DNA from 3 places in the Shewanella algidipiscicola genome. Region 3 is predicted to be linked to each of the others. Evidence: predicted binding sites of a transcription regulator. Region 3 holds the regulator's gene; each other region holds the start of a gene.

Region 1 (9,920 bases), on a different contig from region 3:
TCAGCCACAAAGTAAGACAATCGACTAAGATCACCTGCTTAGCGTGAGCCTGCTGAGCCAAACATTCACTTAAATCCAGTGGACACTCAAGCATGCGCCACGCAATCTCATCGCCCGCACGCTCGGCTTGATGACGTGCAATCCGCGCCCTCATCTCATCGTCAAAGGCCTGGGCAGTGGCGATAAATAACGCCTCGGCGCCGCGGGCAACATAGTGCGATACCAACGCCACACCATGGCTGGATTTACCACTGCGCGCGCCACCTAATACCAAATGGATCATAGGGTGATGGCCAAGATAAACAGGTAACAGGTAAGCTCTGCCACCTGCTGCGCCGCGCCTAAGGTATCGCCCGTGTAGCCACCAATTTGACGCCTAAAACCGCGGATAAGCAGGTAACGCACCAGCAACAGCAAGGCGCACAAACTCAGCGCATTGGCGATGCCCGCCATCCATAAGGTGATCACTCCGCTGGCCAGCAATATCAGCAACTCATTGACGGTTTGCGATTGTGCCAGCGGCTTACTCTTACTGCTGGCATCTTCACGCACATAAGGCTCAGAAAAAATCAGCGACGCCGCCACGACTCGGCTAAGGCAATGGGCCACTATCAGCGCCGCCGCCACTAAATCGGCCTGATACAGAGCGATTTCGCTGAGCAGCACAAACTTAAACAACAGCGCAAACACTAAGGCCAACACGCCATAGGTGCCGATCCGCGAGTCTTTCATGATGTTGAGCTTATCTGCCAGCGTCCAGCCACCGCCAAAACCGTCGGCGGTATCGGCGAGGCCATCTTCATGAAAGCCGCCAGTCACCAGCACACTGGTTACCATCGCCAAGATGATGGCAACGCTGCTGGGCAGCACCATGCTGGCCAGCGTATAAACCAGCGCGCTTATCGCGCCTACCAGCACGCCCACCAAGCCAAAGTAACGGCTCGCCTGATTGAGCCGCTGGCTGTTAACCTCGACCCAGCGAGGCATAGGAATGCGGGTAAAAAAGCCCATGGCAATCAAAAATAGGCTTAACTCTTTCTGCAGCATCGGCTTCACTCCCGTCCGCTTGCCCTGTTAGTGCAATGTTCTAAATCGCTGGTTAAATGGATTAAATCGCGATGCCTACATCTTGCAGGCTCGCCATCTCGTTATAAAACGCCGCAGCAGCGCGCACTAACGGTAAGGCCAGCGCCGCCCCTGTGCCTTCACCTAAACGCATCTCTAACTGTAATAGCGGCTCAGCTTGCAGATGTTGCAGCATCAACTGATGCCCAGCCTCATCTGATTGGTGGGCAAAAATCATGTAATCACGCGCCGCTGGGGCGATGGTCACCGCCAGTAGTGCGGCTGCGGTGGCAATAAAGCCATCGACCAAGATCAGCATTTTCAGCTCGGCCGCCGCCAACATGGCACCGGTCATCTGCACAATTTCAAAGCCGCCCAGCGCCGCCAATATCTGCTGTGGTGTGTTTAATTGCCCTTGATGCAGCTGTAAGGCTTGAGTGATTAAGGCCTGTTTACGCTGCAAGGTTTCGCTGTCGATACCAGTGCCGCGCCCAACACAAGCGGCGACATCCACAGGTAAGAGCGCCGCCATAATCGCCGCCGCCGAGGAGGTATTGCCAATGCCCATCTCGCCAAAAGCAATGAGATTAGTGCCATTGTCATGATGCAAGGCCACCCGCGCCTTCGCCATAGCAAAGCCTTGCTCAACACTGGAAGCTGACATGGCCGCCTCGAGATGAAACGCGCGCGTGCCGGCGCCAAGGCGCTGATCGATAAGTGCCTCATGGCCTGTAACTGGATGGGCTATACCACAATCGATCACCTCCATCTCAAAGCCTGCTTGGGCACAAAACACATTGATGGCCGCGCCGCCATGCAGAAAATTAAGCACCATCTGGGTGGTCACTTCGCTAGGGGCAATCGACACGCCCGCGCTGGCAATACCGTGATCGCCGGCAAACACCAGCAGCTTAGGCTGCTTAATCGTCGGACACGTTGCCCCCAGCACCTGCGCCACTTGCAGCGCCAAGGGTTCGAGTCGGCCCAATGCGCCTAAAGGCTTGGTTTTACAATCGATTTTTTGCTGAATCTCGCCATCAAATTGGTGGTTCACCGGCGTTACGCTAAACATGGGTTATATCCTTAACGGGACTGCAGCTGGCCTCGCCTTTAGCCGCGGCGCTTGCTGCCTAAAATAAACAAGAAAAACACACTGCCGATCACCGCGGTAATAATGCCGATAGGCAGCTCTTGGTAACTCAGCAAGCAACGGGCTAATACATCGACCCAGATCATAAATAGCCCGCCCACCACCCCTGTGGTCAACAAGGCGAAGCGACCAGGCAGCAACAGGCGCACCATATGCGGGATCATCAAACCCACAAAGCCGATTCCGCCACAGTTAGCCACCAGCACGGCTGTAATTAACGAGCACAAAAGCAACATGGCTAGGCGCAGGCGCTGCACATCGATCCCTAACGTGTGGGCGGTTTCATCACCGGCTTTCATGGCAACTATCTGGCGTTTAAACAGCAAGATGATCACAGTTGCGCCTGCCACCACCAACAAGGGCAGCCCCAAGCCAGACCAACTGGCCTTGGCAAAACTGCCCAAGCTCCAAAACAGCACAGAGGCGGCCGCCTGAGGGCCCGAAAAATAGAGTAATAAACTGGTAAGCGCACCAAACATAAAGGAGATCGCCACCCCAGAAAGCAGCATGCGCTCGATTTGAGTGCTCATGGCGCGGCCGCACAAGGCCAATACCATCAGCACTGCGAGACTGGCGCCAATAAAGGCGCCCATCGGCAGGCTGACGCTGCCAAGCCATGATATGGATAAGGCGTTCGATAGCGCGCCCGCACCGCCAAACAGGGTAAGCACCACTACGGCACCAAAGGAGGCGCCAGAAGAGATGCCAAACAGATAAGGGTCGGCCAGTGGATTGCGGGTCACAGTTTGCAGCACGGCGCCGGCGATGGCTAAACCAAAACCGGCGATAAACGCCAGCACGATGCGCGGCATCCGCAGCTCCATCACAATGCGGGCGGTGACGCTGCTTGGACGCTCGCCGCCAAGGGTGGCCAGCACCACATCGACCACTTGGTTAAAGTCGATGTGCGCCGCACCAAAACTGGCGGCTAACAGCGGCGTCATTAGGCTTAATACCCCAAACCCTGTGACCAATAGCAGGCCGCGCCAAAGACGCTCGCTGGCCAATAATCCGGGCGAGCGCATCATGGCGTCTCCCCTTGGGTGACATTATGGTAGCCATAAAAGTAATTAATTTGCGGATTACCGTGTTGGGGGTGCGGGCTCACTTGGCAGCACACCTCAAAGACCTCTGCAATACGCTGCTCGGTCAACACCTCATTGGGGCGGCCTTGGGCAACTGCGTGGCCTTGGTCGAGCAGCAGCAATTGGTCACACAGGGCGCTGGCTAAATTAAGGTCATGGATCGAGATAACCACCGTCATCTCTAAGCTACGCAGTAGCTCTAAGATCTGTATTTGATAACGGATATCTAAATGATTGGTGGGCTCATCGAGGATCAACAACTTGGGCTTTTGCACTATGGCACGGGCGATCAACGCCCGTTGTTTCTCGCCGCCAGAAAGTTGCTCATACCCTTGGTCGGCCAACGCGGTTAAACCTACTGTGGCTAAGGCGCGACGCACCTCGTGCTTGTCTTGGTCGCTGGTGAGCGAAAACGCTCCCTTATGGGGCGTCAGCCCTAACGCCACTAGCTGCGCCGTGGTCATGTCAAAATAGTGCGGCGTGTCTTGCAGCACCACCGCCACTTGCTGGGCAAAGGATCGCGCCGAAAAGTCGCTCACCGCTCGGCCAAATAAAGTGATATCGCCTTGGCTTGGGGTCAAATAACGATATAGACAGCGCAGTAAGGTGGATTTGCCGGCGCCATTAGGGCCGATGATCCCCAGCATTTGACCTTGGGGCAGTTCGACACTGACATCAGCCAAAATGGCGCGCTCGCCCACGCGCCAACTAAGGTGTTGGGCAGATAACGCCATAGGGATTGACGTCACAGGCTCACCATCCAAGCCGCAAAGCAATAGGGTAAAATGTGTTGCGACCGCGTAGGTGTCGACCTGTCGCTGTCAAGCGGGGCTAACGCCCCAAGTCGGTTGTTCATCTTTAGCTCCCTCAAGTCACCCGCTTGAGTCATTAGGCTATAGCATAAGGCAGGTATCCTGACTTGTGGTTGCAGACAAGGCCAATTGCCTTACTCAACACACTCACAGTTGCGGGTACAGTTTGGGCTGATGACCTTAGGTCACTCCCCAATTCCCTATTAAGTTTGAGTTACTCGACCCACGTTAAGTGAGTCGCTGCTCAACACCTTACGCTCGGCGTCATCTGTATGCTAGACACCTAAAATTGTTGGCTATTATGCGGTATTTCCCCTAGGAGGCAAACCACCTTTTGTATTTGCCGCACTGGTTAACGACAAACGCTGATAACTAACGCCCCAACATTGAGCTTAACCATTAACTCCAATGCAAGCGCCAATAGCCTTTACCATCGTTATCGACCAAGTGGCTTAACTTAACCACACTGCCATAATCGAGACTTAACTGGGTATAGAAGCCAACTTCGCCGCGGATCCCCAGCGCCAGCCCCATCAAATGGCGGATAACCCCACCATGGGTGATAAGCAGCAGGGTATTGCCACTGTGCCTATGTAACACTTGCTCGATACAGGTCTCGATACGCTGCTCAAAGGCATCTAGCGGCTCACTGCCTGGCAATGGCGCGCGCCAAGGATCTTGCCAGTAGGCGTTAAGCGCCTCGCTATGCTCAGCGAACAAGGTATCAATCATCTCACCGTCCCAGTCGCCAAAGTCAATCTCCATCAAACCCGCCTCGACATGGCAAGGTAACTGCTTTTTTTTAGCGTAATACTCGGCAAACCCTTGGCAGCGGCTTAGGGGGGAGGTCACCAGCGCATCTATCGTCTCGGGTAATTTAGTCGCACAGGCCAGTTGCATCTGGGCAAATCCCAGCTCACTCAAAGGTAGGTCGCTTCGGCCTCGCAACACATTGCCGCCCTCGCACTGACCATGGCGCATTAAATAAAAAATCGTTTGTGTCATTGGCTTACCTTGATATTTGTCATGCCGTGGCAGCATACGCCGAGACAAGGCGACAATGCAATATGGTTCACACTGCCCCGCGGGCTGCAATTGTGCCAAAATAAACATCACCCACAGGCTAAGCGGCAGCCTATAAGCCACTGGGCTAACGAGGGGGGAAAACTGATACTCTTTTGACTTGCCCTAAGCCTAATAAGTCGCTTACTATAGCAATCACTATAGACGTCTATACGTTTATACATCTAAAAATAATAGCAGGGTGATCACACCCTCGTCGCACTGCATCGGCAGTCGTGAACATGCATCGAGTAGGATATAGGTAGAATTTTATGGCGACCCGACCCCCTGTTACCCCAATAAGACAGATAACAGCGCAGATCAGCGAGCAGCTCGAATCACGTATTTTAATCCTCGACGGTGCCATGGGCACCATGATCCAAGATCATAAGCTTGAGGAAGCCGCCTTTCGCGGCGAGCGTTTTAAAGACTGGCCCTGCGATGTCAAAGGTAATAACGATCTGCTGGTTCTGACTCAGCCAGCCATTATCAAAGATATCCATAAACAGTACCTACTCGCTGGCGCCGATATCATCGAGACCAATACCTTTAACGCCACTCGTATCGCCATGGCCGACTACGAGATGCAAGATCTGTCTGTTGAAATTAACCTTGAAGGCGCGCGTCTTGCCCGCGCCGCGGCCGATGAAGTCAGCGCAGAAACGGGGCGTGCGTGTTATGTTGCCGGGGTACTAGGCCCCACCAACCGCACCTGCTCGATTAGCCCAGATGTTAACGATCCCGGTTACCGTAATGTCAGCTTCGATGAGCTGGTCGATGCCTATATTGAGTCGATTGAGGCGCTGCTTGAAGGCGGCGCCGATATCATCATGGTGGAAACCATCTTCGATACCCTCAACGCCAAAGCCGCGTTGTTTGCTATAGAAACGGTATTTGAACAGCTTGCGCTGCGCGTGCCCATCATGATCTCAGGCACCATCACCGATGCCTCGGGCCGCACCCTCACAGGGCAAACCACCGAAGCTTTTTACAACTCGCTGCGCCACGTTAAGCCACTGTCGATTGGCCTTAACTGCGCCCTTGGCCCGCAAGAGCTGCGCCCCTACGTGCAAGAGTTGTCAAAAATTGCCGAATGTTATGTGTCGGCGCACCCCAATGCGGGGCTGCCTAATGAGTTTGGTGGCTATGATGAAAGCCCCGAAGAGATGGCAAGCGTTATTGGTGAGTGGGCCCAAGAGGGCTTTTTAAACATTATTGGCGGCTGCTGTGGTAGTACACCGGCCCATATTAGCGCCATTCGCGAGGCGGTTATCTCCCATGCGCCGCGAGCGCTGCCCGACATCCCAGTGGCTTGCCGCTTGTCGGGGCTTGAGCCACTGACCATAGATGCCAACTCGCTGTTTGTGAACGTGGGCGAGCGCACCAATGTCACCGGCTCGGCTGCCTTTTTACGGCTGATCAAAAATGGCGAATATGAAACCGCCCTCAGCGTCGCCCGTGAGCAGGTAGAAAACGGCGCCCAGATCATCGACATCAACATGGATGAAGGCATGCTCGACGGCGTCGAGGTGATGCAGAAATTCCTTAAGCTTATCGCCTCTGAGCCCGATATCAGCCGGGTGCCGATTATGATCGACTCCTCTAAATGGGAAGTGATAGAGGCAGGCCTTAAGTGCATTCAAGGCAAAGGCATAGTCAACTCCATCTCGTTGAAAGAGGGCGAAGCGCAATTTATTCACCACGCCAAATTGGTTAAACGTTATGGCGCCGCGGCCATCATCATGGCGTTCGATGAGCAAGGTCAGGCAGACACCAAGGCACGTAAGATCGAGATCTGTACCCGCGCCTATCGGGTGTTAGTCGATAAGGTGGGCTTCCCGCCAGAAGATATTATTTTCGACCCCAACATCTTCGCCATTGCTACCGGTATTGACGAGCATGACAACTACGCTGTCGACTTTATTGAGGCCACGCGTGAGATCAAACGCACCCTACCCCACGCGATGATCTCGGGCGGGGTATCGAACGTGTCGTTCTCATTCCGTGGTAACAACCCGGTGCGTGAGGCGATTCATGCCGTGTTCCTCTATCATGCGATTCAAGCGGGAATGGACATGGGGATCGTCAACGCGGGTCAGCTGGCGATTTATGACGATATCGACAGCGAGTTAAAAGCGCGCGTCGAAGCGGTTGTGCAAAACCTGCCCTGCCCAGTGGCAGATTCAAATAACACCGAGCAACTACTTGAGATCGCCGAGAAGTTTCGCGGTGATGGCAGCCAAGCGGCCAAGAAAGAGGATTTAGAGTGGCGCAGCTGGGAGGTGAGCCAACGCCTTGCCCATGCCCTAGTGAAAGGCATTACCGACTTTATCGATGAAGACACCGAAGAAGCAAGACAGCAGGCGACTCGGCCACTGGATGTGATTGAAGGACCGCTCATGGATGGCATGAACGTGGTCGGCGATCTCTTTGGTTCGGGCAAGATGTTTTTGCCCCAAGTGGTCAAATCGGCGCGAGTAATGAAAAAAGCGGTCGCCTACTTAAACCCCTATATCGAACTGGAAAAAGTCGAAGGTCAGTCTAACGGTAAAATCTTGATGGTCACTGTTAAAGGTGACGTGCACGATATCGGTAAGAACATCGTCGGCGTGGTGCTGGCCTGTAATGGCTATGAGGTGATCGATCTTGGGGTGATGGTCCCCGTTGAGAAGATCGTCGAGGTCGCCAAGGCGGAAAATGTCGATATCATCGGCATGTCAGGCTTAATCACCCCGAGTCTCGATGAGATGGTGCACAACGTTAAAGCCTTCCATAAGGCGGGGCTTACCATTCCGTCGATCATCGGCGGCGCGACCTGCTCGAAAATTCATACCGCGGTTAAAATCGCGCCCCACGCCCCAACAGGCGCCATCTATATTGCCGACGCATCACGCGCCGTGCCTATGGTATCGAAACTTATCAGCAATGAGACGCGTCAAGCCACTATCGATGCCACCTATGATGAATATCAGATGATGCGCGACAAGCGTAACTCACAAGAAAAACGCAAACAGATCATCCCCATTGCCGCCGCGCGCGACAACCGCTGCCAGCACGATTGGGCCAATTACACCCCATTTGTCCCTAATCGACTTGGGCGTCAGGTGTTCGATGACTACCCACTGGAAGACTTAGTCGAGCGTATCGACTGGACCCCGTTTTTCCGCAGCTGGGAACTGCATGGCCATTTCCCGAAAATCTTGGACGACAAGGTGGTCGGTGAAGAAGCCCGTAAGCTATTCGCCGATGGTAAAGCCATGCTTAAGCAGATCATCGACGAAAAATGGCTTACCGCCAAAGCCGTTATCGGCCTGTTCCCCGCCAATACCGTTAACCATGACGACATTGAGCTCTACACCGACGAAACCCGCACCACAGTGGAGATGACGACCCACCACCTGCGGATGCAGATAGAGCGCGTAGGCAACGACAACTTCTGCTTGGCTGATTTTGTCGCCCCCAAAGACTCAGGCGTGGCCGACTACATGGGCGGTTTTGCCGTCACCGCAGGTCATGGAATCGACGAGCATATTGCCCGTTTCGAAGCCAACCACGATGACTACAACGCCATCATGCTCAAATGTTTAGCCGACCGTCTGGCCGAAGCCTTTGCCGAGCGCATGCACGAGCGAGTGCGTAAAGAGTTTTGGGGCTACGCCGCCGATGAAGATCTCGATAACACAGCACTCATTCGCGAAAAATACAAAGGTATCCGCCCAGCACCGGGTTACCCCGCCTGTCCAGATCACACCGAAAAGGGCTTGTTATGGGACCTGCTTAAGCCAGATGAAACCATTGGGCTCAATATTACCGAAAGCTACGCCATGTTCCCCACCGCCGCGGTATCGGGTTGGTACTTCGCCCACCCGCAATCACGCTACTTTGGCGTGACCAATATTGGCCGCGATCAGGTGGAAGATTACGCCGCACGTAAGGGAATGAGTATCGAGGAAACCGAACGTTGGTTAGCACCAGTATTGGATTATGATGTTTAACGGGGAGAGATGTGGAGTCATCACCTTGACTCCTTTGATTACCCAAACTTCGTTTGAACATTAGTACTGTGGCTTCGCCTCACTAACCCATACGGCCTTACGGCCAAGGTAAGTCGCATCTGTTATGGATCGGAAGCCCACTAGAGCCTCAGACGCAAGTCCATCATCTAGATGGATGAAAAACCCACCCCACGAAAAATGGTGGGGTGGGCAAAATAACCTTATTTAGGCCAAGTTATTCTTTAGACTCAAACTCTTTTTCGGCTTCTTCCCAAGACTTCTCCAAATCTTGATAGGCATCAGAGAACCCCTGTTTCATTTCATCCCATGCATCGGCTGAGCTGGATTTCATACTGCCATACCACTGGGCGACCTTATTCTGTTGCTTACGGAGTGCTTTGAGATTTTCACGGGCTTCTTTACGCGCGGCTTCACTCATTGCATCCCAATTTTTATCTGTCTTCGCCTCTAACGCATCGATGTGCTTGTCTAACCTATCAAGGCTCTCTTTGACTTCTTTAACCGCTTGATCTCGTTTATCGGCGCTGTACGCCCCAATCGTTTTGAGCATCTCTTGGGTTTCTTGCTTAATATCTTCAATCGACGTTTTTTCACTCGCCTTGTCATTATCGGTCTGTGCATGACTCATTGGCACATAACTCAGGGGTAAACCCCCCATTACGGCGGCTAATATCAATGCATTAACATATGATTTCATTAGCTATCTCCTTATTATCTTAGTCGAAGTGCA
Region 2 (9,920 bases), on a different contig from region 3:
ACGAGACTCGACAACACTAGTCTCGGCACGCGCCTTGCCCGCTTCCATCGCTTTTACGGCGAGCAGTGCACCACGCTCTAGACGCTCTGTCATGCTACGGATATCTTCTGTGGATGTCTGCGCTCGTTGAGCGAGGTTTCTGACTTCATCGGCCACCACGGCAAATCCACGTCCCATCTCACCGGCGCGCGCTGCCTCTATCGCGGCATTGAGTGCCAATAAATTGGTTTGCTCGGCAATGCCGCTGATCACGCTAAGCACATCGACAATCCCTTTAATATCTTTATCAAGATGATTGATTGCCACTGCCGCTTCATCAATTTCGATAGCCAGCTGATTGATTGACTCAGCCGTACGCTCTACTTCTTGGCTGCCCTCTTGGGCTTCTTTATTGGCTTTTGCCGACGCTTCTGATGCTTGCACCGCATTTTGAGCAATCTCTTGTACCGTGGCACTCATCTGCGTCATGGCCGACGCAACTTGATCGACTTCGCTATGACCTTGAGTGACATCTTCGCGCATATTGCGCGCATAGCCTTCCATCTCTTGGCAAGCATTAAGCAGGCCTTTGGTGTTAGTGCGCACCGTGCCGATAACCGTTTCAAAATCTGTCATCATGTGGTTAAACGCTTGTCCCAATTGCGCGATCTCGTCACGTCCAGATACGGCTACCCGTACACTCAAATCATAATGTTGCTGCGATTCAGTCACTTTATGGTATAGGTTGCGCAGTGAACGATGCAGATAACGACCGATGAACAGTGACAGCACAATGACAACTAAACCTGAGGCCAACATCAACACGATGGCGCTGATCATCAAGGTGGTAGCTTGGGTCAAAGCTGCACGGGTATCAGTTAACAACTCGTTGGATAAGCGCAGCTCAAATTGCCGCAGGGCTTCGATTCTCGCGGTCGACTTGGCAAACCATTGAGTCGAACTGTTAGCTTGTAGCTGTTGTGGGTCTTGGCTAAAGGCGATACTACGTAGCTGATTTACCTCGGTAAAAGTAGAAGAATTAGCAAGTTGTTGGTACGCAGACTTAACCTGAGGAGTCGCCAAAGCCAAGAAGCGCTCTTCATAGGTATTTTGCTCTGACACTAGTGTGGCAAATTTAAGAAACATAGTTGGTTTAAAGCTTGGGTTACCAAACGTGGAGCTTAATACAGCCCGCTCGATTCCGGCACGTTCTTTCATCTGCAAATATGCTGCAAAACTAGCAGATTGAATGGCAATAGCACGGTTATCCCCCTGCAAGCTAGCGTGGTCAACAATGGTCAATAAGGCGGCATTGAGCTCGCTATAATACTGCACTTCTTCAGCCACACTAATAGTCTGTTGATCGATACGCCGGCGCACCTCATCGAGTCGATTAAGCATACTGTTAACCTTGTTCATCTGAGTTGTAAAACCCGCTGGGATGGTGTGGTTCAACGTAAAAGCGCTAAATGTATTGACTTGTTGATCGCTGAACTGACGTTGGTTAGGCAACTTATCGGCAAACGCTTGCCCTTTTGACCCAAGAAATCCTGCGCTCATGCCGCGCTCTTTTTGCAATTCATGAACTAAATTACTGTTCACCTGCGAGAACTCAGCCAGAGTTTCTATTTGGCTAAGTCCTTGCTGTATTTGATATTGACCATAAACAACGTATAAGCCAAAAAATAACGCCCCAAGAATAGGCGGCACGATAACAAGTAACAGTTTGTTTTTTATTGAGAGATTACTTACCCATTGCATATTCATGATTGGTTATCCCTAACGCTGCATGTTTTAAGCCATTGTATTATCATCTTTAAGACGCTCCGTAGTGTGAACCAATGGCTCGCTGTATGAGGTCTTAGTTTATAAACACTAGCACACAATCCAAATGTAATGAAAATGCCAACAAAACATAAACTAAAGCCAAATCCAGTGAGACAGAGTCTATTAAGCCTTCAAGCAATGAAGTGCAATGCGCTTCTGCTCTAGCACTGCGCGGCATTAGAACAAATTCAGCCATCAAAAAAGCGCCTTTAAAGGCGCTTTTTTTGTGTAATATCAAGTTTACTTAGCTGTTGGATAATTTACAGCCTTATTGACCACTTTTCAGCTACTCCGTGGCGGTGTTAGGCATTACCTTTAATTTGCATATTTAACGTTTTGGCAAAGTTGAGCATTCTGTCTAACGGTAACAAGGCCCTTTGACGCAAAGACTCATCGACAAATATCTCATGTCGTGCACGGTCACTGTCACTTAACGCTGCCTCAATGGCTTGTAGGCCGTTCATCGCCATCCAAGGGCAATGGGCACAGCTTCGGCAGGTTGCTCCGTTACCACCAGTGGGCGCCTCGATTAATGTTTTGTTAGGTGCAGCTTGCTGCATCTTATAGAAAATGCCCTTATCAGTTGCCACGATAAAGGTGTCATTATCCATTGATTGTGCAGCTTTAATCAACTGGCTGGTTGAACCCACCGCATCGGCTAACTCGACGACACTGGCGGGTGACTCAGGATGAACTAACACGGCTGCATTTGGATGCAGTGCTTTGAGTTCACGTAATGCCTTGGCCTTAAATTCATCATGGACAATACACTCACCTTGCCACATCAACATCTCGGCACCAGTTTGCTTGGCAATGTAACTGCCTAAGTGTCTGTCTGGGCCCCAGATGATTTTTTTACCTTCGCTATCTAGATGCTCAACAATTTCCAGTGCAATGCTAGAGGTAACCACCCAATCGGCGCGGGCTTTGACCGCTGCAGATGTATTGGCATAAACCACGACGGTATGATCGGGATGAGCGTCGCAAAAAGCACTGAAGGTTTCGATGGGACAACCCACATCCAATGAGCAAGTTGCATCGAGGGTGGGCATTAAGACGGTTTTTTCTGGGCTCAATATTTTTGAGGTTTCGCCCATAAATTTAACCCCAGCTACAATCAATGTCTTAGCGGGATGATCGCGCCCAAATCGCGCCATTTCAAGTGAGTCAGATACACAACCGCCAGTCTCCTCGGCTAATGCCTGGATCTCTGGATCGGTATAGTAGTGGGCTACTAACACCGCGTCCTTTTCTTTTAAAAGCTGCTTAATACGCGTCTTATGATGCTGTTTCTGCTCATTATTTAGCGGAATAGGCTTAGCGGGAAATGGATATTGTATGTTTGCAATACTTGGAGCTAACTGACTCATGCTTAAACCAAAAATAGTGGATTAATTTGCGTCATTATACTTAATTCAGGCCAAAGATTAATAGCATTAAAAAAAAAGAGCGCTAAGCGCTCTTTTTCAAAAAAACGTTTTGTTAATGCATAGCCAGCAGCATCTCTTGAGGCTGTTCAAGATACTGTTTCCACAAATTACAGAAACGTGCAATCGTGCCGCCATCGATAACGCGATGGTCGCCCGACCAACTCACTTGCATGATCTTACGAGCCTCCACCTCGCCCAGCGCATTAAAGCGCGGCAACGTTTGCAATTTCCCCAGCGCCACAATCGCGACCTCAGGTTTATTGATGATAGGCGTTGCGACTGTACCGCCTAATGCACCAATATTAGAGATAGAAATGGTACCACCTTTAAGGTCCTGCGGGCTCACCCTGCCACTTCGTGCATCTTTAGTTAACCGAGTGATCTCACTGGCCACGTCAAGAATCGATTTAAGCTGTACATCTTTAACATTAGGCACCAATAAACCCACTTTAGAGTCAACCGCCATGCCTATATTGTGTGAAGCAAAGAAGGTTTGCTCGGTGCAGTCGTCATTAACACGGCTATTGATATCGGGGAATTGACTTAAGGCCAACGACATCGCTTTCATAAAAAACGGCATCATAGTGAGCTTTAACTCATCACTAGAATAACGCTGCTTTAACGATTCGCGCAGGGCAACTAACTCGGTTAAGTCTAACTCTTCGCAATAGGTGAAATGCGGTATGGTCGATACCGACTCCATCATCATCTTCGCCATCACGGCGCGAACGCCCCGAATGGGCTCGACTCGATCAGGTAGGTGGCTCACTGGTGTGGCGATCTGCTCGGCGCTGCTGGCAGCTTTAGCCGCTTTGGCTTTAACCGCTTCGCCACCACGATAACGCTCGACATCCTCTTTATAGACGCGGCCATGTTTGCCCGTACCAGGCACTTTGGCTAAATCGATATCATAACTGCGTGCCAAACGTCTTACTGCTGGGCTGGCGAGTGCTTTACCATTGCTAGGTAATGTCCCCTCGACGTCTAAGGTGTCATTACCTGTCGCCGCATTATCAGCACTAGCGGCATGCGGTTGCGACACAGCTTGCGCTGCAGGCGCCGACTCCACCTCCACTTCAATAGCAAATAACGGTGAATGCACTTGGGCAAGTTGCCCTTTACGGTAATGCAGTTTGACAACCTTACCACTCTTTATGGCCGGAATTTGCACCAGTGCTTTGTCGGTCATGACATCGGCAATGGGTTGGTCTTCAACCACCATGTCGCCTTCTTTGACTAACCAATCCACTAATTCACATTCGACAATCCCCTCGCCAATATCAGGCAGTAAAAACTCTTCAATGGCGGTGCTTACGGCACTTATGCTGGCATCATCTTGCGATGAATAATTTTGAGTGCTAGCTGAATTAACGGCCTCCTCCACCGATAATTTAGTCTCAGCAACATCATCCATCTCCACCGAATAAAGCGGTGCATGCACTTTTGCGACGTCGCCTTTTTTGTAATGAAGTTTTTTGATAACACCTGCATGGGGTGCCGGAATTTGCACTAAGGCTTTGTCTGTCATGACATCGGCAATGGGTTGGTCTTCAACCACTATGTCGCCTTCGCTCACCAGCCATTCGACCAGCTCGCACTCAACGACCCCTTCACCTATATCGGGTAAAATAAATTCTTTAATCATGCCTGCGCTCCTAATATTTCATCGATGCTTTGATCGCTTCAAACGTTTTGAGCGCATCTGGCATATATTCTTTTTCGTGCACCAAGGGGTAAGGCGTATCTAGGCCACACACTCGGCTAATGGGAGATTCAAGATACAAGAAACACTCTTCTTGAATCGTGGCGGCAATTTCACCTGCGAAGCCACCCGTTAATGGCGCTTCGTGATTGATGAGCAGGCGACCGGTTTTCTTAACTGACGCCGCGACTGTCTCCACATCCCATGGGGCAAGTGTACGTAAATCGATGATTTCGCATGAAATGCCCTTTTTGGCTGCCATCGAAGCTGCATTTTCGATGATCTCCATCTGCGCCCCCCAAGCCAATAAGGTGATATCTGTGCCCGCTTTAACCACTTCCGCTTTACCTAGCTCTATCTCATAGGCGCCTTCAGGGACTTCACCGACACTGGCGCGGTACAAGCGTTTAGGCTCGAAAAACACCACAGGGTTATTGTCGCGAATAGAAGCCAGTAGCAAGCCTTTAGCCTGATAGGCATTTCGTGGCACAACCACTTTTAAGCCTGCAGTTTGGGTGAAATAAGCTTCAGGTGATTGTGAATGATAATGACCACCAGCAATACCTCCACCATAAGGCGTGCGGTAAGTGATGCCACCGACGTTGAATTCGTTACCACTGCGATACCTAAACTTGGCCGACTCGTTGACGATTTGGTCAATGGCTGGAAAGATATAATCGGCAAATTGGATTTCGGCAATCGCGGTCATGCCGTTTGAGGCTAAACCGTTAGCAAAACCGGCAATGCCTTGCTCTGTCAGTGGGGTATTAAAACAGCGATCGCGGCCAAATTTTTCCTGTAAGCCTGAGGTGGCACGAAACACACCCCCAAAGTGGCCTACATCTTCACCAAACAATACTGCTTTCTCGTCGGTTTCCATTGCAATGGTCAAGGCATCATTGATGGCTTGTAACATATTGATCTTTGCCACGATTTAGACTCTCCCTGCACTATTTGGATAGGACTCTGGATATTTCTTAATATGCTGTTTAAGATTTTTGAGTTGCTGCTCGAGACGCGGCGTTGGCGTGTCATACACATCGGTTATCAGTTCATCTATGGTCACAACAGGCAGTTTCTCTGCCACTTTAACCGAGGCTAACACCTCTTGACGATATTTTTCATATAGAGCGCTGTCATCGCTTTCAGCTAGCCAACCTTTATTGATCATCCACAATTTAAACCGCTGCACGGGATCATGTTGTTGCCACTTCGCCTCTTCTTCTTTGGAGCGATAGCCAGAGGGATCATCTGACGATGAATGTGCGCCCAGGCGATAAGTCATCGCTTCAATGAGTACTGGCGCATTATGCTCTAACGCATAGGCTCTGGCTTGCTGGGTAGCGGCAAGCACTGCCAACATGTCGTTACCATCAACGCGAATCGTGTGCATACCATAACCGACGCCTCGGCTGGCAATACCATTGCCGGCAAACTGCTCGCTGGTCGGCGTTGAGATGGCATAGCCGTTATTACGACAGAAGAAAATCGTCGGCGACTTAAGTACGGCGGCCATATTCAATCCGGCGTGAAAATCTCCCTCAGAGGCGGCACCTTCACCGAAGTAACAGATTGCAACATTACGTTTGCCCTGCATTTTAAGGCTATAACCGACCCCTGTGGCTTGTGGTATTTGCGTTGCTAGTGGCGATGAAATGGTTTGATAATGCAAGGCACTGCAACCATAGTGGATCGGCATTTGACGGCCTTTTCCCAGATCTTTTTCATTGCTGAACATCTGGTTCATAAACTGCTCGGTGGTAAAACCACGGTAACGCAGCGCGGCATGCTCCCGGTATTGCGCTAAGATAACATCTTCATCATCGAGCGCCGCGACACTGCCAACAACCGAGGCTTCTTCACCGGTGCAGGTCATGTAAAAACTGATCCGTCCCTGGCGCTGTGCGCCTAACATGCGTTCATCGAGTACGCGAGTAAAGACACAGGTGTCATGAATTTTTTCAGCTAAAGCTTGGTCGATCACGGGTAATACCGCTTCTTCGAACGTGGTGCCGTCTGCTTGAAGGATCTTCAAAATCGGGATTGATAACGAATCTTTATCAAGAAAGCTGACCCGATGGACAGTTTCTGTCGTGCTCTTAGTGTTGCTCATACTATTCTCTTATCAGCTGAGTTTTCTTGTTATTGAGTTGCCAGCAAATGTGTTAACACCCATTCATTGGCCAGTATTGTCTTCACACGTGAGCCTCAAGTTACGTTAACGTAAACTACCTATCAAGCCCAACTCGTCTAAAGTAACTAACTAGCATCTAACATTGTTGTATATTTAGCTTTACAAGCCTAGCGCGCCGCCTTAGTTAACCTGATAACCCTGTGCAGGCACCAAACAGAGCACGGTTCTTTGCCCGACCGGCACATTGGCATTAGGAAATACGATAGACTCGGATGCAGCATCAACCTTAATCTCTGCCCCCCCCTCTTTTGCTAACACATAACCTTTAGGAAACGCGGTAAAATTCTCCACATCACTGGTAAACGTAAACTCAAAATCGTCATAACGCTTATTGATAGAGCGATTAACTTGGTAAAGGTTAAGCTGAGTGTTATCGAAGGCCGGCAATGCCAAAGGTTCACCTTTAATCAATTGAATTAACACTGTTTTTAACGCAATAAAGCGTGTCATATCATTTTGGCCCATCGGCATTACCTTGCCAAGTTCGATAGTAAAAGCATGGGCTTGATAATTATGAGCAGAAAAATAACTAAAAGTGGTGGTTGGCTCATGATGAAATAACACAGTGTTAATACCACAAGCGGCTAAAAACATCAGTTGCTCACCACTGTACGGTGCACCTTGACGATAAGGATAAATGGCAAATTTCTCATGCTTGGAACCACGAATAGCCGTATGTAAGTCATAGTGATATCGCGGCGAGTTTGGCTGACCACCCATAAAGAAGCGATCGACATAACGCTCAAGCTTTTTAGCTCTCACACGCTCGGCGTTGATAAGCCCTTGTCCATTGGAGTGTGCCCCACTAAAAAGTCGATTGAGGTTTTCTTCAACAAAACGGGTGCCATTTAAAATCGCTGCAGGATTACCAATTAAAAAAAGTAACCTTTGCTGTGTCACCAGTTGGCCGCAGAGTAACTGAGTGATCAGCGTGTTACACAGTTCAATGGGTGCGGTTTCATTACCGTGTATGGCACTGGACAATACAATATTTTTGACTGGTACATCGCCGCTAGACAACGGCTCAAATGCAATCACCCCAGTATCCCAAATATGTACGCGGGTGTGTTCGCCTATGGTAAAGGTAAACGGCTCTGGGATAGATTTTGGATTTGCGAGGGTAAATTGCAAAAAGTCATTCGACAAATTTAGTGCTTGTTGCACACAAAACTCCTTACATTATTCATACCTTACAGACCAAGTTGATCTGTCGTAATAGGCATGACTCCTTGGATTTATTAGTATTATGTTTATCAACGCCTGATAGTACCATTTAACGGATCAGACAGCCATTTGTCACCACACAATAACTTAGTGACCGGTAAATTAAACTTGCAATCTCATTAAAGCCACCACACAATAAAGCCATCTAGACGTCTACACTGGCTGAAGAGGAATACTGATAACTTGCTCCTCTACCTGCTATATAGGCATATCAATTAAACGTCATGGGGTGTACAGATGGCTATAGCCACATTTGGTGCTGGTTGTTTTTGGGGTGTAGAGTACTTTTTCAGACAAATTGAAGGGGTGACAGCAGCAAGCTGTGGTTACATGGGCGGTGACGATAAACGCACCACTTACGAACAAGTCAAACAAGGTAACAGCGGTCACGCTGAAGTAGTTCAGCTTGAATATGACGAACATCGAGTCAGTTATGAACAACTTTTAGCCGTATTTTGGTCTAATCACAACCCGACCATGCTCAACATGCAAGGCGGTGACATAGGTCATCAATATCGCAGCGCGATCTTTTTTTACGATCAGCAACAAAAAGCGGCAGCTGAGCAATCGAAGCTTGCCTTAGCGCGAAGCGGAAAATGGGGGATGCGCCAAATAGTCACAGAAATAGTGCCCGCGATGCCGTTTCACCTCGCCGAAGAGTATCACCAAAACTACTTAAAAAAGAATAACCTACCCAGTTGTCACCTGACTTATTAAGTGACGATTACAAGCTCAATACTCAGCGAGGATATTACTTTCCTGACACTATTTATAATAGTACTGGCATGTAGTCTGCTCATTTTTTGTGATGAAGAACTCAGATTAAGTGGCTTGTTATGAAAGCGGATAGTTTATGTCGAAAGTACTTTGATGCTAACCACTCTTTGATGTCTGTATGCTACTCACCAGTTTGTTGAGCCTTAAAAATGCCACCAATCCATAAGGTTGGCGGCTTTTTATCATATCAATCTAGTCATCACAGCGTTTTATGTAACGATTGACTTCAAACGACTAATTGATAGGCCTTAGTATTTATAGAGCTTAGTATTCACCGCAGTTAAGTCAGTTTAATCTCAGTTTGCATCAGCAGCACTGGGTCTTCACCAAACCTATGCCGTTATTTTTGCGATAATATTTTGCTCGCCGGGTAACATGGCTTGCATCGATGCTCGCGCCTTAACCCGTAAATATAAAGCACTTAAATATGGCCAACGCGTCGCATCAATTGTCTCGCCAGCGTGCTCCATATTAACCATCTGGCAACTGAAAGCCAGATCCGCTAAGGTGAGCTTTCCTGCGACAAAATAATCATTACCGGCTAACTGTTGCTCAAGGTAATCGAAATGAGCAGGCAGTTTTTCTGTCAGTGTTAACTGTACAACACCTTCGTCACACTCTTTCCCCATACTTTTACTGAGCACACGCTGTGCAAACACACTAAAGGTTGTCAGAGGTGCTAGCTCGTCATCGGCGTATTTAGCTAACCAACGCACGCGCGCATTTTGTTCAGCATTATCACCCATTAAGCTCAACGCTTGTGGGTATTGCTCTTCGAGATATTGGC
Region 3 (9,920 bases):
CAAACAACCAGCACAAGGTTCCGGAAAAAATCCCCCCAACCGCTTCGATGGCGTCGCCACTGTTATGCAAGTCATTTAAGGCATGTTGCACGGGTAATCCCGCACCACAACTGGCATTGTAGCGCCAAAAAAGTCGCCGATTATCCAGTTGCTGTTTTAATTCTTGATAAAAAGGTAAAGGCCCACTGCCAGCCAGCTTATTGGCGCTAACCATATGAATACCACGGGCAAAAAATGCTGGATACTGCAACGCCAGATCGGCGCTAGCACTGATATCTAACGCGACAAGTTCATCACATTCAACATGGCGTAATCGTTCAAACAGGTGGCTGTAATCCCAAGGGGTTGCTTGCTCATTAAATTGCTGCTGCCAGTGATTAAGATCGATATCGGTCTCACTTAATAGCGCCAACTTGGAGCTCAATAAGCCGACTAACTCGACACTGACCTCAAGCTCCTTGTTTAATACCGGCCTTGCCCGCTTAAACAGTTCAATCCATGCATCACCAATATTACCAATACCGAGCAGTAACACCCCGATACGTTTACGCGGGCCAGCGCAGCGACGATGTACCTTTTGCGTCAATAGGCTCACCTGCCCCTTAGGAACCAAGGTGACCAAACTTAGGCCATCATTACATAATGGATGAGCATCGCGGCTTAATAGGCGCGAAAAACCCCGGCGATAAAGTGCAGCATCGGCACTGACTAGGGCCACTAAACCTAAATCTTGTCGCACCTCTAACGCATCGATCCCCAATACTTGAATATTGACTTCAAATATCGCCCGCGCTTGTTTTTCACTCTCGTGGGTAAAGGCGAGTTCCGCGCGACCAGACGCCGATGACCAGTAGGCCAAAGGAGCCAGTCCGGCCTTAGCAAAACACTCTAATAATTGAGGCAGCTCGGCATTAAAGCTTAAGCTAAATAATGACACGCTAGGTAAGCTAGTAACGACGGGCGCGCTGGCCGATAGGCTCTTAGGCGCGATCAGCGTGAAATCGGTATGGGGCGCATAACTCGAACGCACCGCTAGGCTCACGTTAGTGTCAAACAGTGGCTGCAAGGTGCGGTTATGCAGTACCGGCGAGCCAAGGTGTGCCAAACGATTGGCCTCGGTTAATGACATGCTTTTGAGCAGGCGCGCATCGTTAATGCGATTGGGATCGGCATTAAACACCCCTTCCACATCGGTCCAAATGGTCACCCGCTCAATATTGGCTAAGCTGGCTAGCAAGGTGGCGCTATAGTCTGAACCATTACGACCCAGCAACAGGGTATCTCCCTTATCATTAGCACAGATAAACCCGGTGATCACTAAGCGTTCATTAGGGTGAGCATTCAGCATCGCCTGCACTTTTTGCTTTGATTGCCCAATGCGGATCTGCGGTACCGCGCCTTCATCGGCCACCAATAAAGTACGCGCATCCACATCGACCGCCCCAACACCGGACTCACGCAGCAACGCGGCAAGTAGACGTGACGACCAGCGTTCGCCAAAACTGACCACTTGATTGCGTTGATAATCGCTCAGCTCGTCAAGAGAAAGTAGCGTGCTGAGTTGGGATTTATCGGTCGATAAACGCTCGCGCAAGCTGCGCGCCTGTTCGTTAGATAACAGCTGCTCGATCAGATTTTGCTGGTAACTGATCAACACTTGCAACTCTTCTTGCCACAACAGACCGGACTCGGTTAGCTCAAGTAATTTATATAAAAAATTAGTGCTCTTGCCCGCAGCAGAAACCACGATGAGATCATCGCTATGGCCATGGGTGAGTAATATATGAGCGACACGGCGGTAACAATCTGCATCCGCTAAACTAGAACCGCCAAATTTATGCAAATGACATCGTGTCATTTTTTGCTCCTCAATACCTTTAACAACTTACCGCGATAGCCGCATCTAAACCCGCTTGAATATCTGCCACCAGATCATCACCATCTTCAATTCCAACAGATAAACGAATGAGGGTATCTTTTACCCCAGCCTCTACACGCGCCGCTGGCTCCATCGCTCTGTGGGTCATGGTAGCAGGAACCGCCACTAAGCTCTCTACCCCACCCAAGCTTTCGGCTAAAGAGAAGTATTCTAACGCATTTAAAAAGGCAATAAGCTCTGCTTCACCACCTTTTAACTCAAAACTGAGCATGGAACCAAAACCTTTTTGCTGTTTTAACGCAATCTCATAGCCTGGATGATCCGCCAAGCCTGGATAATACACCTTATCAACCGCGCGATGACGGGTTAGCAAAGCTAACACCTGCTGTGCGTTGGCTTGATGCTGACGCATTCTCACCGCGATTGTTCTTAAGCCGCGTAAGGTCAAATAGCTATCGAAGGCTGAGCCGGTTAAGCCTAAGGTATTAGACCACCAATGTAACAGCTCACCCACTTCAGCATCTTTAGCGACAACCGCGCCGCCGACCACATCGCTATGTCCATTGATATATTTAGTCGTTGAGTGGATCACTATGTCAGCGCCGAGCAACAGAGGCTGCTGCAAGATAGGCGATAAAAAGGTGTTATCGACCACCACTAGCGCCCCCACTTCATGGCTCTGGCTCGCAATCGCTGCGATATCGACCACGCGCAGTAAGGGATTTGACGGGGTTTCTAACCAGACCATTTTAGGTTGACGAGCAATAACGTCTGTCAAAGCAGCGGCATTCGTTTGGTCAACCACCGCCAGTTTAAATGCCCCTTTCTTGGCGAGGTGGGTAAATAGTCGATAACTACCGCCATAGCAATCGTGTGGCACCACGAGTAGATCATCGGGCCCAAGCAAGCTGGTCACTAAGGTGATGGCCGCCATGCCAGTACAGGTCACTGTGCCTGCCGCGCCACGCTCCAGCTCTGCTATGGCGTCGGCCAAAATACAGCGAGTCGGGTTACCCGAACGGCTATAATCAAAATCTCTCGGTTGTTGATGACCATCAAAGGAGTAATTGGTCGACAAGTAGATGGGGGGGACTACGGCACCATATTGAGTGTCGGATTCAATCCCTCCACGCACAGCTGCCGTGGCTAATTTACGCTCAGTCATCTTTTACTCCTAAAGTTAAATCGGCGGCAGTCATCTATACCATAGAGATGTCTGGACGTCTAAATGTACCTAAGGGAAGCGGTAGCGTCAACAACTTTAGACGTTTAGACGTCCAAACATGTAGAAATCTATTTGCAATTAACAAAAATTAGAGGCAATAATTTGACTGTACCCGGTAAGGGTATAAAATCTGCCCCGAATTTGAGAATTAACAGGTGAGTCAATGACTGAGTGGAATGGCGATTATATCAGCCCCTATGCTGAACATGGTAAGAAGAATGAGCAAGTGAAAAAAATCACTGTCTCTATTCCCCTCAAGGTGCTTAAGATTTTAACCGACGAACGCACTCGTCGTCAGGTGAATAACTTACGCCACGCCACAAACAGCGAATTGCTTTGTGAAGCTTTTTTGCATGCTTATACTGGCCAACCTTTACCCCATGACGATGATTTGTCAAAGGACAAACCTGACAGCATTCCAGCCGAAGTGAAAAAGCTGATGACTGAGATGGGCATCGAATGGGAAGACGTCGAGTAAATCGACTTTACCTATCATGTTTTGCTAGAGAGGGATCGCACTGCGATCCCTCGTCTTTATCACCTCTAAACACACTAGAATCTATGGTGACGTAGTGCCCGAACTTTTGATTGACCCCGTGCTTCTTGGCCTAGCGTCGCTGATCATCTTTATTGGCGCCCTAACCCAAAGCCTAATCGGTTTCGGCTTAGCCGTTGTCGCCTCACCATTACTCTACCTTGTCGACCCAAGCCTAGTACCCGCTCCAGTGATTATGATGGGCTTTTCTATCGCCTTACTGACCCTACTAAGAGAGAGACGCGCACTGGAGTTTAACGGCTTACAATATGCTTTGCTGGGGCGTATCCCTGGCGGCATATTAGGCGCCGCCTTATTATTGCTCGCACCACAGCCAGTGTTAGGCTTGGTCATTGCGAGCATCGTTGCTTTAGCCGTGATCCTGAGCATTTTCAAATTACACCTGCCAATTAACCGCAGCAATCTTTTTATCGCGGGGGTGCTGTCAGGCATTTTTGGTAATATCGCCGCCATCGGTGGGCCGCCAATGGCTATTTTACTTTCGGGCAAAGATGCCAAACAATTTCGTGCGGCGTTATCGGCGTTCTTCATCTTTAGCTCAATGATCGCATTAATCATTTTGGCCTTCAGTGGATTACTCACGCTACGTCATCTGTATCTGTCGGTGCTCTTACTGCCATCGGTACTACTAGGGTTTATCGTTGCTAACCGTATTGTCGGCGCTGTCGACAAACGAAAAACACAGCTTTTAACTCTGGTATTATGCAGTCTAAGTGCACTTATCCTGGCAGTAAAATCGATTATCGAACTGAGTATAACGAGCTAAGATAGCCGTCCGCTAGCTCACAGGTCTAAGCCAGACAAACCTAGCAAGACAGGTCAACGTTAGAAGTGATATGAGGTTTGAATCACGCCGCCTATGGTATCGTCGCTGCCAAATAACCCAGTTAAATCAAGATTAAAGGTGCGACCGATACTAAAGCCAGTGCCGACAGAATACAGGTCAATTGTAGTATTGTTTAAATCATGACGATAACCCACCCGCAGTGCCAACCAATCGGCGGTTTTTAGCTCTCCTGCGAAACGCCAATATTGTGTACTCGCCACCTCATCAAAGCGCTGATAGTCATTTAAATCGATATCGGTTGTTAGGCTCAGATTAGCCCAATCATAAGCAAGCCCTGCGGTATACAAAGACTCAATTCGATAAGTAAATTGCCGCCCTAGCGTATCAATCGTTTGTTGCTTGTGGTTGAAAAGATTGCGTCCCGACACCCCTAAGGTCAACCCTGCCGTAGGCTGTATCGCTACGCCAATATCAAAATTAAATACCGTATCGTCATAAGAATAGCGAACATCATCAGCGTCATCGACATTAAAATTGTTAGCATTCACAACATAGTTGTAAGTGTCAATGCGCTGCATTTTAGGCGAGATCCCGACCGCGATAGGCATATTGACAATTGACAGGGGGAAACTCAACGCAACGCCAATATCAGACACACCGCCCGCAACAACCGCCCCTTGAGAGTCTAACTCTGAGATAGTTGACGAGCCATTGACATCAAGGTTATTTAAATTATCCAGATCAATTTGGGAGACAGCAGCAACGCCTACAGCATCTATATAAGTCTTATAAAACAATGCCATTGGCATCTTAACAGTGGGTAAGACAAAGGACACACCCAATCCAACATTATTGGTGTAAGCTCGCTCACCATGCAGTGACTGAAGCTTACCACCACTGTCCTTGCTGGCATCTAAGGCTATTAATGCAGGGTTAATAAAGGCGGTGCCTTGGTGATTGGATGAAGCTACACCCATGGCATCGCCATGGGCGTCATAATGTTGCTGTGCAGCAAAACTAATACTAGCAACACTCATCAGGGTGATTAACACGATTATGCTAAGGCACTTCATTCCCTTTCCCCCGAACCATGATATTTTTAAGCGTGTTGAAATGTTTATACGCTCGATTTTTAAAGATAGTTCATTTATCAAGTTCTGAATGATGTGCTTAGTAAAAATACTGCAATTTAGTGCTATTTAATCTCTAGTTGCACTGACGTCGATGGTCCATCCCCTTTTATTAGGCGTAAAAATAGCTGAAGTGATGGATATTGCCCCCCATAAAAAAACCTCTTTCACCTACTTTAGACGGCATATTGATACCATCTAACAACGCCCCCCTTTAAATAAATTAACAAGCTTATTGATACCGCTAACGTTATTTAGCAGATGATGAACATCTAAAGTGTGATTCACCTCCGCCAGCAATTGATAGCCTAAATCGCCTCCCCATAAAAACAACAAAACACAAAAACTATTAAATATAGATACTTACATCACATCAATTAGATTTTTATCAATGATATTTTTATCAATTAGATTTTTGTTGTAAAAGTGATCGACCTCAAATTCACATCTCACCCTCTTGAGTAAGATCTTTAACAACAAACGCTCTATTTGTTTAACAAAAAAATCACCACGGGCGGTGATTAAGGAAAGATGATGAAAAACATAGTCAAGATAACAACGTGTATCATGCTCACATTCTCGTTAGGCGCCCAAGTATATGCCGTAGAAGGTGGCAACCCGAAGAAAGGCAAACACCTCTACAAGAAAGAGTGTAAAGCCTGTCATAGCAAAGGCGATTCGGGCGGTGAAATCACCCCGATGAGCAAAACCATGAGCCAGTGGGATCGTTTCTTTAAGAATGACCAACACAAGGTTAAGCCTGAGGTTTTTGAGCAACTCTCCGAAAAAGAACGCTTGGATATCCAGCAATTTCTTTATGACCATGCGGCAGACTCCGATCAACCACAAACCTGTGGTTAAGACTCACTAAGCCCATCGACTGCGCACCTCGCGCGACGGAGAGATAAGATGCGTACACTACTATCGATACTTATTGCCAATGCATTAGCCTTTTCTGGCGGCGCTTACAGTGCCGACCAAGAGCAACAAAAGCTGGCAGACTTAAAACAGCAACTAGCTGAGTTATCGCAAGAAATTGACGATATTAATAGCCGCGTAGACCAGAATGAGCGCCACACGGCACTAGACAGAATCCAACTCACTGGGGATTTTCGTACCAAGGCGCATTCTCTGCATTACCAAAATGTCACTTGGAACCCTGCCATCAAAGTTGACTTCAATGATTTTGGCCAAAAAGCCATGTCTGGCGCCTTTGGAATGCCAAACGATGCCAACTCGCCATTAGGCAAACTGTTAAGCGCCAACCCTGAATTAGCCAGTGCGTTCCAAAATGGCATGTTACAGGGGGTAATGCCTTATGTGCTTGCGCCTAAATCGGTACAAGATATCGATAACGATATTTTCTATACCACCCGCCTCAGACTCAATCTAAAAGCCAAAGTATGGGACAACGTTGGCTTTTCAGCTCGATTAAGCATGTATAAAAACTGGGGTGACTCGACTGGCACCCAAGTATTTGATTCATGGCGCTCGTTCACCATGGATGGCAGTAGTAGTGGCAATACCAGCGGTGATTGGCTCAGAGTCGAGCGCGCCTATTTCGATTGGAAAAACATCGGTGGCACCAACACCTATCTTTCTATCGGTCGTCGCCCCTCAACCTACGGCCCACCATCACATTACAGAGAAAACGAGAAGCGCGGTGGCACACCGTCGGGTCACTTAGTCAACTTTAACTTCGATGGCGCCACCTTAGGTTACAACTTAGGCGAAATCACAGGTATCGATGGCCAAGTGGTCCGTTTCTGTTACGGCCAAGGCTTTGAGTCACAATGGGGTAATGGCGAAATGTTTGGTGATATCGTCACCAAAGATACGCATCTAGGGGGTTTTAATATCGACGCCATCAACGACGGTAACCACTTCCTGCAATTTACTCTGTTTGGTGCCAAAGACATTAACGACGGCTTCAAAGGCACCATGGCTTTTCCAACTCAACTGGCAGGCATTTTTGCCCCAACCATGTACCAAGATATGCAGAAGTTTGACAACTTCAACTTTCAAACCCGGGTACAACCTAGTGGGGTGATTGGCGATATGTATTTAGGGGGCGTCGGTTACGCCTATGAAAGCGATGAGGATATGAAGCTATTCGCCTCTTTTGGCTGGACACGAGCCGAAGGCAACGGCAATGCCGGTATGTTTGGCGGCATGTTAAGTGATGCGGTATTTGAAGCACAGCTCAACGCCGACGGCAGTGAAATTATCATGATGCCAGACGCCGCCGATAGCGCCGACACTAAAGATGGGTACGGCGTTTATGTCGGCATCCAAATTCCGGCGCCTTACGGTAAGTTAGGCCTGGAATATAACTACGGCTCTAAATACTGGACTCCGTTTACTCAAGCGCAAGACGATCCAATTGGCAGCAAGCTTGCCACCCGTGGTCATGTTGCCGAAGCCTATTACCTGTTTGATATCAACCCACGTATGTTCATCAAACTGGCAGGGATTTATTACGACTATGAATACACAGGTAGCGGTACCCCTGTTGGCGCGCCGCAAAAAATTGATGATGTCATTGAAGGCACCGCTTATTCGATGCTCCCTGTGGTCGACACCGCCTTTGACATCAATGCCTCGTTAACAGTCAACTTCTAAACTTAGACTATCCCCCGGCGCTCGCCGGGGGTAGGGATAACCGATGAAACATCCACGCTTTTTAATCTCAATAATCGCCATGGGGCTATTGGGGCTGGCCAGCGCCAATGCCGCAGACAATCCCCATAAAGATGCCATTGCAGGCCCCTTTACCCAAGGGTCACAAGTCACGGCACAATGTGTTGAGTGCCATGAAGATCACGCTAAAGACTTTATGAAATCATCCCACTGGACATGGGAATTGGAACAAGTACTTCCTGAACGCACGGTTAAACGTGGCAAAAAAAACGCCATCAATAACTTTTGTACCTCAATTTCGGGTAACGAACCCAGATGTACTAGTTGCCATGCGGGTTATGGCTGGAAAGACGACAGTTTCGACTTCAGCGACATCACCAAGGTCGACTGCTTGGTCTGTCACGATACCACAGGGACTTATATTAAAGATCCAGCCGGTGCGGGTGAAGCGTTAGCCAAGGTCAACCTTGAGCGCGTAGCGCAAAATGTCGGTATGCCAGTACGAGATAACTGCGGTACTTGCCACTTCTATGGCGGCGGTGGAGATGCGGTTAAACATGGCGATCTCGACTCCTCGATGGCTTACCCAGATAAGGCAAGCGATGTCCATATGGACAGCGATGGCAACGACTTCCAGTGCCAAACCTGCCATGCTACCGAGCAACATCAAATCAGCGGTAATGCCATGGGTGTATCACCAGGCGGCACTAATGACATTGGCTGTGAAAGCTGCCATGAAGCTGCGCCTCACAGCAACAAACGCCTTAACACCCATACCGCTAGCGTGGCTTGTCAGACATGCCATATCCCCTTCTTTGCGCGCAATGAGCCTACGAAGATGAGCTGGGATTGGTCTACTGCAGGTAGCGATCAAGAAGAAACCGTCGATGAAAATGGCAAGCACACCTTTATGAAGAAAAAAGGCAGCTTCGTTTGGAAGAAGATGGTGGCTCCTGAATATGCTTGGTATAACGGCAAAGCCGATGCCTACATGGTCGGCGATAAAATGGACCCCACCAAGATAACTAAACTGACTTACCCCATAGGCGATATTACCGACGCTACCGCTAAGATCTATCCGTTCAAAGTACACAGAGGCAAACAGATCTACGACAAGAAACAAAATATCTTTGTCACGGCCAAGGTTTATGGCAAAGGCGGCTACTGGAAAGACTTCGACTGGGATAAAGCCGCGAAGTTAGGTATGGAAGCTAACCAAGCATTAACGGAGCAAGGTATCAAGTACAGTGGCGAACATGGCTTTGCTGAAACCGAAATGTGGTGGCGTATCAACCATATGGTATCGCCATCAGATCAAGCCCTTAAATGTAACGACTGCCACAACAAAGGCACTCGCATGGATTGGCAAGCCTTAGGTTATGACGGCGACCCAATGAAAAACAAACAAGGAGTCAGACGCGAAAAATAGGTCTAGATTCATGAGCCCTACCGCTAACAGGTAGCACCGTTATCGCCTTAAGCCATATGGCCAATTCGACACAGTTTTTTTATCGAGTTGGCCATTTTGTCTCACACCCTCGTCAACCATGGCTATATAAGCTGTTTAATCCTATGAATAACCACAAAAAATGTGGCATTAAAATTGCGTTATTAAGAGACCATTTTCTGCGGCAAGCTATATGAGTTGTAATAGCAACAGATTGAAATACATTAATCAATTTACAGGTGAATTCGGCGGAGCT

The links. Region 3 encodes MetJ, which represses methionine synthesis genes. Its sites were predicted from a motif close to TAGACGTCTAGACGTCTA; they were not measured.
Region 1: the regulator MetJ is predicted to act here: its motif matches at 5,337-5,354, upstream of metH (methionine synthase).
Region 2: the regulator MetJ is predicted to act here: its motif matches at 8,495-8,512, upstream of msrA (peptide-methionine (S)-S-oxide reductase MsrA).

Annotation. Positions count from the first base shown of each region.
Region 1 is NZ_OXJV01000012.1:362,592-372,511, reverse strand. Features, by position in the region: gene cobU (bifunctional adenosylcobinamide kinase/adenosylcobinamide-phosphate guanylyltransferase) at 1-283, opposite strand, end outside; gene DN599_RS09100 (adenosylcobinamide-GDP ribazoletransferase) at 280-1,047, opposite strand; gene cobT (nicotinate-nucleotide--dimethylbenzimidazole phosphoribosyltransferase) at 1,109-2,137, opposite strand; gene DN599_RS09090 (FecCD family ABC transporter permease) at 2,176-3,240, opposite strand; gene DN599_RS09085 (ABC transporter ATP-binding protein) at 3,240-4,034, opposite strand; cobalamin riboswitch at 4,188-4,358, opposite strand; gene DN599_RS09080 (histidine phosphatase family protein) at 4,512-5,117, opposite strand; gene metH (methionine synthase) at 5,447-9,169, shown strand; gene DN599_RS09070 (sll1863 family stress response protein) at 9,405-9,887, opposite strand.
Region 2 is NZ_OXJV01000016.1:177,871-187,790, forward strand. Features, by position in the region: gene DN599_RS11060 (methyl-accepting chemotaxis protein) at 1-1,746, opposite strand, end outside; gene nadA (quinolinate synthase NadA) at 2,109-3,176, opposite strand; gene DN599_RS11070 (dihydrolipoyllysine-residue acetyltransferase) at 3,289-4,881, opposite strand; gene DN599_RS11075 (alpha-ketoacid dehydrogenase subunit beta) at 4,892-5,869, opposite strand; gene DN599_RS11080 (thiamine pyrophosphate-dependent dehydrogenase E1 component subunit alpha) at 5,873-7,051, opposite strand; gene astE (succinylglutamate desuccinylase) at 7,253-8,296, opposite strand; gene msrA (peptide-methionine (S)-S-oxide reductase MsrA) at 8,594-9,073, shown strand; gene DN599_RS11095 (glutathione S-transferase family protein) at 9,466-9,920, opposite strand, start outside.
Region 3 is NZ_OXJV01000001.1:211,099-221,018, reverse strand. Features, by position in the region: gene DN599_RS01000 (bifunctional aspartate kinase/homoserine dehydrogenase II) at 1-1,858, opposite strand, end outside; gene metB (cystathionine gamma-synthase) at 1,878-3,044, opposite strand; gene metJ (met regulon transcriptional regulator MetJ) at 3,268-3,582, shown strand; gene DN599_RS00985 (sulfite exporter TauE/SafE family protein) at 3,689-4,426, shown strand; gene traF (conjugal transfer protein TraF) at 4,486-5,520, opposite strand; gene DN599_RS00975 (c-type cytochrome) at 6,109-6,438, shown strand; gene DN599_RS00970 (DUF3373 domain-containing protein) at 6,487-8,199, shown strand; gene DN599_RS00965 (tetrathionate reductase family octaheme c-type cytochrome) at 8,279-9,646, shown strand; gene DN599_RS00960 (putative sulfate/molybdate transporter) at 9,858-9,920, shown strand, end outside.